2 regions of the Bradyrhizobium sp. WBAH42 genome follow, and region 2 is predicted to be linked to the other one. Evidence: riboswitches for the same ligand, from Rfam matches in the RefSeq annotation. Region 2 holds a riboswitch; the other holds the start of a gene.
What was found. A riboswitch is a leader RNA that binds a small molecule or an ion and turns the genes downstream of it on or off. The one in region 2 is predicted to bind cobalamin.
Positions count from the first base shown of each region.

Region 1: linked by a shared signal. The riboswitch ahead of metE (5-methyltetrahydropteroyltriglutamate--homocysteine S-methyltransferase) and the one ahead of DCG74_RS18600 (TonB-dependent siderophore receptor) in region 2 are both predicted to bind cobalamin.

Region 1 is NZ_CP036533.1:8,051,554-8,059,164, forward strand. It holds gene DCG74_RS37695 (thermonuclease family protein) at 1-598, opposite strand, end outside; gene DCG74_RS37700 (nodulate formation efficiency C protein) at 2,409-3,131, opposite strand; cobalamin riboswitch at 3,815-4,018, shown strand; gene metE (5-methyltetrahydropteroyltriglutamate--homocysteine S-methyltransferase) at 4,119-6,464, shown strand; gene DCG74_RS37710 (hypothetical protein) at 6,975-7,136, opposite strand.
Region 2 is NZ_CP036533.1:4,010,628-4,018,238, reverse strand. It holds gene DCG74_RS18610 (hydantoinase/oxoprolinase family protein) at 1-419, opposite strand, end outside; gene DCG74_RS18605 (PepSY domain-containing protein) at 885-2,318, opposite strand; gene DCG74_RS18600 (TonB-dependent siderophore receptor) at 2,331-4,688, opposite strand; cobalamin riboswitch at 4,803-5,006, opposite strand; gene DCG74_RS18595 (histidine phosphatase family protein) at 5,078-5,650, shown strand; gene cobT (nicotinate-nucleotide--dimethylbenzimidazole phosphoribosyltransferase) at 5,643-6,695, opposite strand; gene cobF (precorrin-6A synthase (deacetylating)) at 6,706-7,455, opposite strand; gene DCG74_RS18580 (energy-coupling factor ABC transporter permease) at 7,495-7,611, opposite strand, start outside.

The DNA.
Region 1 (7,611 bases), 4.0 Mb from region 2:
GTTCGTAACCGCGCTGCCCTGGCACGCGATAAGTCCGCTCGCCGTTGCGCTCGAGAGTCCCTTTTATCAGGCACTCGGACGACGGTGGTTCCGCCAGCAGGAGCGATCCAAGCAGGACTTCCTGAGCGTCGATCGGGACCAAGGTCGCGCCAACGACAATCGTGCTCCTATTGCGGTGAGGCCAGTCCCAGGGGGCGATGAACGCCCCCGACCACAGCCCCGTGTTAGCTGTGCTCGCCACCAACTCATAGACAGCGTAGGTATGGTGAGATGCACCGGCGGAGAGTGCCCAGCCCGCACGTACCATCCAGACGTTCACATCCTCGCCTTCGATGAAGCAGCTACCGAGGGCTCGCCGATACTCATCGACTCTTTGGGTATGACAAACCCACGTGCGCCCATTCGAATGCTTGATAAGCTCGTCGCGAGCAGCTAGGCCGCAGGCCCATTTCCGGCCTTGTGCGTCGAGACAAATGTGATCCGTCTCAGGAGCTTCGATGCCTAGGAGCCGAACGTTCGTTCTTTCGATCTCGATCGTATTGGCGTCGAGGATGCGCGGAACACCGCTGAGTGTCGCGGCGTAGACCGGAGATGTGATGAGAACGAACAATGCGAACATGATTCCGCGGTGCGTCATCCCGACAATAACCTTTCGCTCCTGATCCATGTTCACGCACGATACGGTGCGATCCGACTGCTCGATGGCAGAGGTCCGTCCAGCCGGCGTATTTCGATGTGTGCTTTATGAGAGCTTGGCGTGAGTTCAAACCTACGACCTGACGCTGCGTAAGGATCAAGAGATTTCTTCTGGTGCGTGCGGCGGTATCACTCGAGCATCGGCGGTTCTTCTCACTGGGAGCGTACTGTGACCCTCTGAACCTGGGAGGAGAGTCTCGTCGGCTTTGCGCCGTACTCGCGGCGCTGGACAAACCCGGAGCCTCGAAACGCTGTGCGCACCCTTTGCAAAAAGTGAGCGACTAATGAAGCGTCGGCGCTCGCGGCGGCGTTGGGGGTGGACGAGCAACCTTGCTATTGTTACTTACGACTCCTATTGGCAAACTAGACCGTGCCGACGAGCACGACGAGTTCGCCCCAAAGTATTGTCACGACAAAGATCTGCAAAATGATCTGGTCTGGCTCGCTCTGTCCGTGTAGACAATTACGTGGCGGAGTTCAGCCTCGATGCTCGCTGCGTAAATCAAGCGTTCTTGTTCGAGCAAAGCGCGGAAATCCGACGCCTTCTTACACCGAGCCAGATGATCGTTGCTATCAATCGCATTGTGGCATTTGGTCCTCCGCGCTGCACCGTAGGTCGTTGCTGCTACCGCCCATACGCTTTTACAAGAACTGAATTGTTTATGACTCGTCGGCGCTACGGGCGGCCGCTCTTCGGTCGTGACGGTTCCCCACGATCTCGAGTGGCCTACCCAGGAAGGCCGGCATCAGCGCCCGTTTGCTCCAGGACTTGGAACGGTTGCGATATGGAGCCGCGCTTTGCCGTGTGCGCTCCGGACGTGCGCAAGCTGCCCACGTGTTCGGACAATCGCGAGCGCCATCCTGATGCAATTCAGTGTGAGGATACAGTCCACGATACGCGATTGCCCATCGCGCACTCGTGGCGAATAGCTCTGGTGCGGTTAGCCGACTCAAGCTACACATCATTCTTAAGTACCTCACTACATAATGGGAATGACATGGTGGCAGTCGTTCGGGAAGTAACAGTCTCATCTTACGCGCTTGAAGTAGATGGCCAACTCAGAGCCGAATTCGCAACCAAAGACGGTGCCACGGCAGGTGGAGCAGAATTAAAGAAGCGGTTTCCCAAGCTTACGATCCGGGTCTATGACGTGCAGACGAATGAGCGCGAGGAAATCTAGGCCGAGTCAGTTTGGCGCTCGACATTCTGTACATCTCCGGAGCTTTCGCCCTGCGGTGAGTAGGCGCTCAGCGGGTGTGCCGGGCTTGCTACCAGTGTAACTTCCTAGCCCGTTTCGTTTCAGCGTCGGTCCCTAGTGCCGGGCGTCGCTACGTTCACGCTCCTGCGTATGTCACGCAGCTACGCGATGTGCGGAGCGCACGCCTCATCGGCTCGGGTCGGACGCATCCCCAAGCGCTCTAGCGAAGAATGCAGGAGAGCTAGTCCCCCGCAACCTGGTTGCTCTCACTGGGTGGAGTGCAGGCGGGCAAACCAGTCGCAAACTAGTACGCGCCGCTGAGCTCGACACCTGGCGGAAAAGTATCATGCTGCTTGACCTTTCGTAGGGCAGGCCGAACTGCTGCGAGAAGGGCAGCCGGACTATTGCGGAGCCGTAAGCAACGCAACTGCGGAGCGGGTATGTCTTGCAGTTGGTACGAGGCTTTCGACCGTACGGCAGCTGCGGTGCGATGTTGCTCTGCCCGGCCGTCTACTAAGGCCTTCGGTCCCCTAAGTCTTCCTCTTCCTTTGGCTCGGTCCGTTGAAACCAGGAGCCCGGAGGAAATTTCGCGATGCGCTTGGCAAAAGAGGATTGTGGCTCCCAATCTTGGCCTTCGCTCTTCTCGAAAGTGATGACCCCGTTGTGTGTAAAATAACGTGGTCCTTGGATATCGCAATTCACCAAGAGCAGAATGCGCCATAGATCGCCTTTCTCGTTCGGCTTGTCATTCTGCTTGGGTAAGTAGTCTACCCCAACAGGTTCAATGATAGTGCATCGGCCCTGCCGCAGAAGATCGCCGAGCCGGCCTTGCGGCGTAGTCACAAAGTTGAAGTTACTTGGATCATGCAGAAAGCTAAGGTTTGCGTCCCTTTCACCATCTGCGACTTCTTTGGCGATCAACGAGAGCGCTAGGGCACGCCAGCCCAATTCCATCGGCTTCGCATAGGTTGACGCAAGCTCAATCGTACCGTCGAGCGCGACTTTCCAGGTGATAGCGTACTGTTCGTCTGATTTGTTGTTTCGGTGCCGGGTCCACGAAACGAAAACATAGTCGTTTTCGCCAAGTTCAACGACCCCCCACATCTGAGGGACGAACTGTGCCACCTTCGAGACATTGGAGAGGATTTGTTCTATCGTCTCACCATCTTGCGCTCGCCACGTTGACTTGAGTCTTTCGACAAGTGGGTTGTCGCTGGCGCCAATGGTGTTGCTCATGGCAGCCGGCCAGGCTAGGCACATTAGAAGTCCGCCCAGGGCAAGCCATAGCGCGGGTCTTCCCGACATTCTCTTCATAACTCTCGGCCTATCGCGTTTCATCCGTACATCTTTCAAAGCGGGCAACCTTGAAGCTGCTATGAGCGGGCGCAAGAAGTTTACGGAGAGGCGACGGGGCACCCGTGGCTATCCCGCGCGGGCAGCCGCTCCCCTCTATGTCACGCGCCGCTAACTTCCCTAGCCCGCGACAGCTTCAATTGGCTGAGCTGGACATACCCAGCAAGAGAGACTGGGTATGTCGAGCGGCTTGCATTCTTTGTGCCAGGGAGAGGGCGGAGAGTTGCACGGGTTTTATGTCCCTCTTGTCGACTTTCCAACCTGCGCACGCTTCGATGTTTCCATTCAGTGTATCGGCCGCAGTTTGTGGATCCTTTCAAGTGCGTTTGCCGTCATTGAACCGTCTGGTACGCGATCGTTGGCGTCGGCGTGCGGCCTACATGATGGCTGGCGACAGGAAGCCGGCTTAATCGATGAACTTTGAAGTCTGGTTAGCACGCAAATCAACCTGCTCGTCCCGTATGTTGCTAGATTGCGCTGCTCATAGAAAGGCACGGTTATTCGCCTAGATGTCGCAGATTAGCTTGGCACATGATCTGAGAGGTTGACGGAAGAGTCCTCCTGTCGATAATCCAAGTCGTCGAGGTTCTCCGAATCCCACTTGATCCGGAGCTAAGAGGGAAGCCGGTGCAAATGCCGGCGCTGCCCCCGCAACTGTGAGCGGCGAGCTACTGTCCAACGATGTCACTGAAGCCAGCACGGCTTCGGGAAGGCCGGACAGCAGCGATGACCAGCAAGCCAGGAGACCTGCCCCGACGATGTATTGGTCCACGGGCGGGGTGTCTCGGTGGTGCGCCAAGCAGCCGTCGCATGCGCGACTTCCTCTGCCTGCGTCCGCCATGGCCTTTGTCCCCAACAGGGGTTAACACTATGTCTCTTCTCTCTCTTCCGGTTGCTACGCTCGGGACGCCACGCATCGGTCCAAGGCGTGAGCTCAAATTCGCTCTCGAAAGCTACTGGGCGGGAAAGATCAGCGAACAGCAATTGCTCGAGGACGCATCCGGGCTGCGCGCAGCGAACTGGGCTCGTCAGAAATCTCTCGGCGTCACGATCATTCCGTCGAATGACTTCTCGCTGTATGATCAGGTGCTCGATACAAGTGTCATGGTTGGTGCTATCCCGGAGATCTACGCCTCGAAAGGAGACTACGTTTCCCTCAAGACGTACTTCGCCATGGCTCGCGGATCACAATGCGACGACCAGGATACGAGTTGCGGTCTCCGCCAGCGGGGGTCTGGCGCACCCGCGCAGGAAATGACTAAGTGGTTTGATACCAACTACCACTACATGGTTCCCGAGTTTTACAAGGGACAGGCGTTCAGACTTTGCTCTCGCAAACCCATCGAAGAGTATGAGGAAGCAAAGGCTCTCGGCTTTCAGACCCGCCCTGTCCTGATCGGGCCCGTCACATTCCTAAAACTCGGCAAGAGTGCCGATGGCGCGTTCCAGCCCCTATCCCTACTAGATGATTTGATGCCGATCTATATTGAGGTTCTGCATGAATTGGCCGAACGAGGGGCAAGTTGGGTTCAGTTTGACGAGCCCTGCCTGGTCCTTGATCTGAACGAAGCGGTACCAAAAGCACTGCTACATGCTTATAACCGTTTCGCAAAAGAGGGACCGGCTATCAAGATCATGGTTGCCAGCTATTTCGGCGGCCTAGGCGACAATTTGGATACCGCCTTGAGGCTCCCAGTCTCGGGTCTGCACGTTGACCTGGTTCGAGCGCCAGAGTTGTTGGATCAGATCATTGCTGTCGGTCGAAGAGATCTCGTCACGTCGCTCGGTGTCATCGACGGCCGGAATGTGTGGCGATCGAACCTGTCGTCGCTCCGTCGGCGGTTGGAGCCCGCGATTGCGAAGCTCGGCAAGCACCGTGTACAGCTCGCTCCATCCTGCTCGCTGCTTCATGTGCCGGTCGATGTTGAACTCGAGACCGGGCTCACGTCCGACGTCAAGAGCTGGCTTGCTTTCTCTGTTCAGAAGATGCGTGAGCTTGCGATCCTGGCGCGAGCACTCGCTGGCGACCAAAATGTCGGGCTCGCTCTTGCCGATTCGGAATGCGCTGCGACTGCCCGCCGGACTTCGCCGAAGATCCATGATGCCAATGTCGCTGCCCGGATGAGCGCAATCGACCAGACGATGCGCCGGCGCGCAAGTCCGTTTGCACGTCGTTCCGAGATCCAAAGGGCACGCTTTGGACTACCAGCTTTTCCCACCACCACGATCGGATCGTTTCCTCAGACCACAGAAGTCAGAAATGCTCGGGCGGCGCATGCGCGAGGCGCGCTGAGCGACGAGCAATACGATAGGTTCATCAAGGAGGAGATAGCCCGCGCCGTACGTTGGCAGGAGGACATCGGTCTTGACGTCCTCGTGCACGGCGAGTTTGAGCGCAATGACATGGTGCAGTACTTTGGCGAGCAACTCGCCGGCTTCCTATTTACCAGGAAGGGATGGGTACAGTCTTATGGTTCGCGCTGCGTCCGGCCCCCGATCCTGTTTGGCGATGTAGTGCGGTCGAAGCCGATCACTGTGGACTGGTGGCGTTACGCGCAATCACTAACTAGCAAGCCAATGAAGGCGATGTTGACCGGACCGGTGACGATCCTGAACTGGTCGTTTGTTCGCGATGATATTCCTAGGAGCGAGGTCTGCCGTCAGCTTGCGCTTGCGATCCGCGACGAAGTGCGCGACCTCGAGAATGCCGGTGCGGGCATGATACAGATCGACGAAGCTGCACTTCGCGAAGGATTGCCCTTGCGCCGATCGGAGTGGAAGGCCTATCTCGATTGGGCCGGAGAGTGCTTCCGCATCTGCTCATCAGGCGTTACCGATCAGACGCAAATCCATACACATATGTGCTACTCCGAGTTCAACGACATCATCGGTGCGATCGCTGCAATGGATGCGGATGTCATTTCGATCGAGACGTCGCGATCGAAAATGGAACTACTGGGCGCATTCAGCAAGTACGAATACCCAAATCAAATCGGACCTGGCGTGTACGACATCCACTCTCCACGCGTTCCCGAGGTGAGCGAAATGAAGGAGCTGATGGTGCTGGCTCGGACGCGTTTGCAAGAATCACAGCTCTGGGTCAATCCGGACTGCGGCTTAAAAACGCGCAAATGGGAGGAGGTGCGGCCTGCGATAACCAACATGGTCGCTGCCGCCCGCGAACTGCGCGCTGCATCGTCCCCGCAAAATCATTGATCCGGCGCTCGGTCTGTTCTCGACCAAGCTACTCGCTTGTGGTCAATACCGCGCTCCATAATCTCGCGGCAAGACTTGGGGCCAACAAAAAGTGCTTGGCCCCAGTTGATGGTTGGAACGGATGTGCACCCGGAGAAACGACGCTGACGGCTCGCGTTACTTGGCCAAAAGAGAATAGCCGACGGTTCACCAAGGCGAGAGCATTGGCCGAGAATATGAACACACATCGATACGTTTATCGTAGCTCCTTATGCCGTGCTAAGCGATCGCTTGGTCTGAGAGACAAAATCTACGCCGTGGTGTCGCTCATAAGAAGAGTGGGAACGGTTGCGACAACAATGAGAGGGGTGATGCCGGACGTCACCGCAAGGGGCTTCTCATCGGTCCGCTCGCACATGTTTCCCCGTCAGGCGCTCTCATTCGATGGACCCCACATAGTGCCCGACGAGAGGGCGCCGAAGCCAATTCCTGCTTCAACTCACACCAATCTATTGTGCAGGATCGCCGTCGCTATCCGAGCCAGATACGCCAATGCGTCGGCTGCACGGCGACGTGCTCTCCGGTATTCGCGTTGATCCATCCGCCGAACGCCCGGCGGCAGGGAAAGACCACCCGGTGAATTGAATTCCCCTCGATCACGGCAATCTCCAGATCCTGATCGAAGGGCGGCATGATTTCGAGCCGCTCCCAGATCAAATCGCCATTTGATCCTGAACAAAGTTCATCGCTGCGAGCTGACAAATTCAGACAACCTTGTGAACATTACGAACATCGCTTGGCGTCCGCGCGAGCAGGCTCTGCGCGATTCGACCGGACGGCGCGCGGTCTTGATGGCGTGAGCCGCGGCAGAGGGCAGTCGGTGGCATCGTTGGTCCGGAACACTGTCCGCTCGCGAATATTTGGATTTTCGCCGGGAAACAAGGCCTGAGCTCCGTCGAATGGATCTGGGGCAGCTCAAGGCCTCGGCTGTTGCTATTTGTAACTGTTCTGCACGAACTAAACTGGTCTGCAGCTCCAGCAATCTGGCTTGTGGCGGGGTAAATGGCCCGGGTTTCTGTCATGTCAGGTCCCTTGTTGGTGAGATAGCTCCGTGTTCTGCGGCGTCATCCCGTGGAGTGCGGGCGACTTCAGCCGCGCTCTCGCGCGC
Region 2 (7,611 bases):
AGCGCCTTCAACACTCGCCCCTCATGATCGAGGCGCTCGGCGAGCCCGAAGCATCTTTCAGGCGGCACCAAAGGCGGCGATTTCGGCGGAATGTCGAGCCGGTAGAGGTCGCGCCGGCGATAGCGGGCGATCTCGAGCACGTCGGCGAAGCCTTCGGTCGCGACCAGCGCCACCTTCGGCAGCCGATTCTCGACGATCGCGTTGGTCACGCGCGTGGTGCCGTGGACGAAGCGCCTGACCTCGCTCTTGCGCAGACCCACCGCCTCGATCGCCTCCAGCATCGCCTGAACCGGTGCGTCGGGGCGCGACGGCACCTTTGCAATCCGCGCTTCCGCGGAATCGCGCCGGATGGCGATGATGTCGGTGAAGGTGCCACCGATATCGGTGCCGACCTCCCAGTGATCGTCGGAGTAGCTCATCTGCACAGTCAGCTACGCGTGACGTCCGGACCGGACGCCAGGTCCTTCCCGGCCATTGCCGCATCCAATGCCAAAGCGAGCACGCTCATCGTCATTCCCTGTCATGCCATCACGGGCGAGCGTGCGACAGAGCGATGGCCGCGGGATAGGGTCGGAGTTGTCGCAAACCACCGAGCCAGCGAGCCGCCGGCATTGCGCGGCGCACCATCGGCTGCACGTTTTGGTGCAGCGCTGCTCGCCCAGAGAGCAGAAGCATACGAAGCCAGAAATGTGCAGCGCACCCTTGGATTCTTCGACACAAATGGGAGCGCCCGTTGCACTGCAATCGGAATCGCGCAAGTCCGTTTGTCTAATTTGCAGGCGATCAATCTGCGGTGCAGGAGAGAGGGCTGACCAGGAGCTATGCACGCAGGTCGGCTCAGCCTCTCTTTATTGTACGGTCAGTAAGCGAGGACGTCACCGGCCTCAGGATGCCAGCGACGCCCGCAAGCGTCGCCATCCGATGACGACGCCGGTGATGGAGAACATCAGTCCGAGCGTACAGAGGCTGACAATGAGAGCGTCACGCAGCCGCGCGTGAGCCAGCAGAATCGGGAAATCAAGCGTGTGCAGCGCACTGTAGAGCCAGCGATAGACGCGCCGCGACGGGTCCAGTCTTTGCAGCACCTTGCCATCGGCAGCATCGACATCGAACCAGAGATCGCCGCAGGTCGTGCGGTAGACCGGAGCTCCCGGAATAGCGGACTGCGCCGGATAGTCGTCGTAGCCGGCGAGCAGGAACGGTGCGGCACAGCCGGCGCCAAGGCGCGCCGTCAGATCCCCGATCTCCTGCGTATCCAGGTATGCCGCCTGCCCATCTCGCGGCGCGTCCCCGGCCCTGATCAACGTCTGATGGCCAAGGGCGAGCCGATCGCGCCGATAGACCCTGCCGCCGAAGGCGAACCATTCGACCTCGCGCGCCGACGGCGATATTGGCGGCAGATCGAGCGGTGAAGCGTCTCGCCAATCCGGGGCGGCATCGACCACGCCCGCCTCTGCCGGCGTCAATTGCCCGCGCGAGAACAGGCGGCCGTGATCCATCGAGAGCCAGCCGCTGAAGATCCAGCTCAGTACGAACAGCGTCGCCGCGAGGCCGATCAGGTGATGCAGCGCATGCCAGCCACGGTAAGGCGAGGAGATTTGGCCCTTGCGAAACCTGATCCGCACGATTCCGAGCACCGCGCCAAGCAATGCCGCAATCAGGGCCAGCAGCGACAGCGTCCAGACCACGCGATCCCACACCGCCCAGCTGCTGCGCAGAACCGTCGGATAGATCCAGTGCAGCACGCTGCCGGCCCAGTTCCACGCGCGCTCACTGCGCGTCGTATCCAGGACGACCTCCCCGGTCAGCGACGAAACGTAGACCTCCGTTCCAGGGGCATCGCCGAGAGCGGCGCGAAACAAGGGGCGATGGCGATCAAAACCGTTCGGCACGCTCCATTGATCGTGGTCCGACCGCGCGACGATCGCGGCGCGTGGCGCGTCGAGCCCGCGCTGACGGGAATAGCCCTGCACGATGGTGAGCGCGACATCGGCGGACGTCACCGATGCGTCTCCTCTATCGGAGGCGCGGACCGCTCGCGAACCTGCGGGGCCCGAGACGACGTAGACCGGTCCATCACTGCGCTGGATCAGCCGAACACGCGTCCCGTCGGTGATTCCGCTCGCAGCAACGGCGTCCGCGACCGAGATCGTTGTCCCGCCACGGTCCAGCGGCGCGAGCCCGGCAAATCGCTCCGCTTCCGTCAGCGACGGAAACGGGACGAAGTGCATCACGATCCCGCTCGCGAACCACATCGCGAACAGCAGGCAGAACGCGATCCCGAGCCAGCGATGCGAGAGGACGATCGCGCCCATCATGCGCTCAAGGCCTCACCATTTGAACGCGGCCGAGACCTCGTAGGTGCGCGGCGCGCCCAGGAGGATCTGGTCGGGATAGAACGGATCGCCCCAGATCGCATAGCGCTTGTCGGTGATGTTGCGGACGCGGAAAGTCAGGCGGGCCTGGTCGACCGCATTGAACACGGCCTTGGGGATATCGACGAAGGCGTAGACGTCGGCCACGGTGTAGGCCTTCATCGTCACGACGTTCGCGTCGGTGTTGTAGCGGTCGCCGACATGACGGCCGGTCATGCCGAGCTCCACAGGCCAGGGCGTGAAGAACCGGTACGATGCGCCGGCATTGGCCACGATACGCGGTACGTTCGGCGGCGTATTGCCGGAGAACGAGCCACCGACGAAATTGTAGTCGGCATAGCGCGCATCGACATAGGCGATGTTGCCCCACAACCGAAGCGGCTCGATCGGCCGCACCGAGGCGGCAAGCTCGACGCCCTTGGACTCCTGCCGCCCGGCGATATTGAGCGCCTGCCCGCCGGCCGCCGCATAGACGTTCTTGCGCAGGATGTCGTAGGCCGAGAACGACCACTCCGCCCTATTGTCCCAGAACAGATGCTTGACGCCGGTCTCGTAGGTTCGCGACGTCGTCAGGTCCAGTGGCTGGGTCGGCAACAGCAGGAAGATGTTGTTGGCTGCGACGTCGGCCCCGGTGGCGTACTGGCTGAAGAAGGTCAGGCCGGGCACGGCCTCCCAGGTGTAGCCAATGCGGCCCGTCACCGGCGCCCAGTCTTTGGTGTACGGAAAGCCTGCCTTCTCCAGCCCGGCCTTGTCGGTCGAGTTACGGTCGAGTCCGATGTGCTCGACACGCAGGCCCCCGATCAACGCGAAGCTGCGCGTCAGCTTCAACCGGTCCTCGAACGACAACGCCTCGTTGTCGATGCGCGCGGTCTGCTGCTGTGTCGTGAGCAGGCCGTAGAAGCCGCGGTTGGGATCGACCAGCGAAACGGAATCTCCGGGAAAGTTTGCCGCGCCGGGCCTGACGAAATCGAGATAGCTCGACGAGAGCGTCGTGACCAACCGGTTGTCGAATCCTGCGATGTTGGTGTCCCAGATCAGGTCGGTGATGTTGCCGACCAGCCGCTGGCTATGGGCGACATAGAAGCGCTCGCGATCGACCAGGTTCGTGGTGGAGTTGAATGCCTCGATCTCGTTGTTGAACCAGGTCCGTTCGGCGCCATAGCCATAGGCCTGACTTTTCAGCGTGAGGTCAGGCGCGAGCTTCAGCTCGAAGCCGCCGCGCAGCCACACTTCCTGCGCCACGTTGCGGTTATCGAGAACGTTGTAATTGGTGTTGAAGGTGCGGTCGTCGATTGTGACGGCACCGAGATTGGTACCGTTGTAATTCGAGACGTAATTGCCGGAGACGATCCCCGTCGTCGCATGCGAACCGCTGAAGGCGACCGGCACTAGCGGCGCGCCCCAATAGGCCTTCGAGCGGTCTTCGCGATACTCGACCGCACCCCAGATCTTGAGGCTGTCGGAGACCTGGTAATTGAGCTGGCCGGACGTGCCGAACGTCTTGACGTTGGTGTCGTCGGCAAAGCCGTTGAGCGTGGAACGGCTGATGTCGAAGCGATAGTCCAGCCCTTGCACATTGGTGCTGCCGCCCGAGCCGTAATGCGCCCGGAACAAATTCAGCGAATCCCAGGAGAAATTTGCCTCGTTGCGGATCGCTCCCGTGTGCGGCTGCTTGGTGACGAAGTTGATGGCGCCTCCCGCGGCACCCTCGCCCGAGATCAGCGAGGCCGGTCCTTTGAGGAATTCCACGGCCTCCAGATTGGCGGTGTCGACGATCCGCGAGGTCATGTTCTGCGGACCGATCTTGATGCCGTTGTAAAGCGTGTTGATCTGGCTGTTGGTGAAGCCGCGCATCGAGAAGGCGGAAGGTTCGGCCGGGTTGTCGCCGGAGGTGACGCCGACGGCGCCCTGCGCCACCTCGGACACGGTGCGATAGCCCTGCTCGCGCATGGTTTCGGCCGAGATCACCTCGACGGTCGCGGGCGTCTGCCGCACCGTCAGGCCGAGCCGCGAGGCGCTTTCGGCAACGGCATTGGTGTTGAGCGGCGTTTGCGCCGTCGAATCCGGCATCACGGGTTTTGGCGCTGCCGATACCGCCGCCGGCCTGCGCGCTGCCGCGCGGCGCGCGCTCGCCGCCTCTCCTGCTGCCGGTCTGGCCGGCTTGCGCGCCTGGGCGGGCGAGACCTCGACGGGTGGCAGCGGCTCTCGGACCTGCTGCGCCAGAGCGGCAGGCGGATCGAGAACGGCGAAGGACGTGAACGCGGCGGAAACCAGCAGGACGCGGCGCGGTCGTGCGATACGGATGGAAGACACGGTACAAACCTCGGTATGACGTCAGTGGCACGTCACAGCGAACGAGGTCTCACCTTTTGGCCTTGCAGCCGTCCGATGAAGCCGAATGTCTGTACTCCCCGACCGACATCTTCGCGTGTGACCACGGCTGACGGCAGGTCTCCTGGCTCGCGGGTCGTGACCTCTTCGTCGCCTTCCCGGGACCGAGGACCCAGTGGCTCGTGACGAAGGATTCACCGCTCACAGTTGCGGGGGCAGCCGCGGCATTGGGGACAATTTTCCCCGCACCGCATTCCCTTTTCATTCCCTCTCGGGAAAACCGTCGCGAGCATCTAGGATTACCACCAAGACAGAGTCAATGTCCCAGTTGCGGCGTCGTGGCGACCGCACAAGCTTCCTTGGAGATGAGCATGGAAGGCGAGACCTTCCTCTGGTTGATACGGCACGCGGTTGTCGCGGGCGTAGCCGGGACGATCCATGCAGCCGATGCGCCGGCCGATCTCGGCGATTGCGCGGCGTTGGCGGCTCTCAAGCAGCGCTTGCCCGCGGATGTCGCAAGCTATGCCAGCCCATCGCGGCGCACGGTCGAGACGGCGCGCGCGCTGGGGCTGGAACCGGAGCTGGTCAGCGAATTCCGCGAGCAGGATTTCGGCGATTGGATCGGCCATCGGCATGACGAACTCGCCGCGACCGGCGGCGAGATCTACGCGCAGTTCTGGCGCGATCCGGCGCGCGGACGGCCGCCGAAGGGCGAAAGCTTTGCGGATCAGGTCGCCCGCGTCCGCCTCGGCCTGTCGCGGATCGGCGCAGGCTCCGCGGCGCTGGTCGTCCATTCCGGCACCATTCGCGCCGCGCTCTGCATCGCGCTCGATCTCGCACCGGAAGCGGCGTTGCGCTTCGTGATCGATCCGTTGTCGCTGACCCGGATCGACCGGCTCGCCAGCGGCTGGCGCGTCGTCTCGGTCAATCAGCGGATCAGCTAGACCGGTCCGGCACATTGGCCTGCGCAAAGGTCGCCATGCCGTTGTGAAGTGCGCAGGCCGAGCGCACCAGCGGCAGCGCAATGGCGGCGCCCGATCCCTCGCCGAGCCTGAGATCGAGGCTGATCAGCGGCTGCACGTTCAGCGCGCGCAACACCAGCCGATGTCCCTGCTCCGCCGATTGATGCGAGGGCAACAGGAACGGCTGGCAGGAGGGATTGAGGCGCGCCGCCGCCAGCGCCGCCACCGAGACGATGAAGCCGTCGATCAACACGGGAATGCGGCGTTGCGCGGCCGCAATGATCGCGCCCGAGATCGCCGCGATTTCGAGGCCGCCGACCGCGCACAGGATTGTCTCGACCGAGGCTCCGGCGACGCGATGGCGTACGATCGCCGCATCGATCACCCGCGCCTTGTGTACGCGGCCGGCCGCATCGACGCCGGTGCCGCTGCCGGCGATCTCTTCGGCGCTCACACCGAGCAGGCTCGCAGCAATCGCAGCTGACGTCGTGGTGTTGCCGATCCCCATCTCGCCAAAGATCAAGAGATCAGGCCGGCCGGCCTCGGCGCGCGCCACCGCGCGCTGGCCGGCCTCAAAGGCGAAGACCAATTCCGCCGGGGTGAGCGCGGCCTCGACGCTGAAATCGCGCGTGCCGCTGCGCGGCTTGTCGGTGACGATTCCGGCCATCTGCACCTCGGACAGCGTGCCGGCGTCGACCACCTCGAGGCTCGAACCCAGCTCGCGCGCCAGCACCGAGATCGCGGCGCCTCCAGAGGCAAAATTCGCCATCATCGCGATGGTGACGGCTTGCGGATAGGCCGACACGCCCTGTGCGACGATGCCGTGGTCGCCCGCGAAGATGATGATCGGCACCAGCGCGGCGCGCGGCTGCTCGGTGGCCTGCAGGCCTGCGAGCTCGATCGCGAGCTGCTCCAGCCGGCCGAGCGCGCCGGTCGGCTTCGTCAATTGCGCCTGCCGCGCAATGGCCGCCTCGCGATGGACCGCGGAGATTTCGGGGCAGTTCTGGGTGACCCATTCGGGAAGCATGCTGCCTCGCTCAACGCCTGCGTTTGAGAATGTAGCTGTCCATGATCCAGCCGTGCCGCTCACGTGCGTCCTGCCTCGCGGCGGCAATGCGCGAACCCACGTCGGTGAGCGCACCGGACATGAGGATCTGATCGGGCATGCCGAGATAGGCACCCCACCAGATGTGAAGCCCAGCCGGATCGAGCGACTGGAACGCCGTGCCGCCGTCGAGCATCACCACGACTGTATCGACACCCGCCGGCCAGCCGCCTTCGCGCAAGCGCCGCCCCGTCGTGACCAGGAACGGCTCGCCGATGTCGTTGAGCGGCAGCGCATGCGCCGCGCACAGTGCCTGGATCGAGGTGATGCCCGGCACGACCTCGATTGTCGGCGATGGATTCAATCGCCGCGCAATGCGCAGCGAGGAATCGTAGAGCGACGGGTCGCCCCAGATCAGCAGCGCGACCTTGCCGTCACCGCCGAGATGGCTTGCAATGGTCCGCGACCACGTGGCGGCAACGGCATCGTGCCAATCGTCGACGCCCTTGCGATAGTCGGCCTCGGTCGCGTCGCGCACGGGAAGATCGAATTCGGCGATGCGCGTCGCCTTGTTGGTGAGCACGTCAGTGCAGATCGTCCGCCTGAGATCGGCGAGATCAGACTTCGCGCTCCCCTTGCGCGGGATCAGGACGAGATCGGCCGCGTTGATGGCGCGGGTCGCGGCGCGCGTGAGCTGCTCGGGATCGCCGCAACCGATGCCTATCAGAGAGAGCGTGAGCATCGGGCGTACGGGGCGACCATGACGGCCGCCCCTTGTCTCTTAAGCCGCGTTGTGCAGGCGAGGCGTGACGAGGCCAGGCGCGGTGACACCACGCAGAGACTTCGCCAGCGCCAGCACGGCGAGATCGGCGAGCGGCTCGATCACGATGACCAGTGC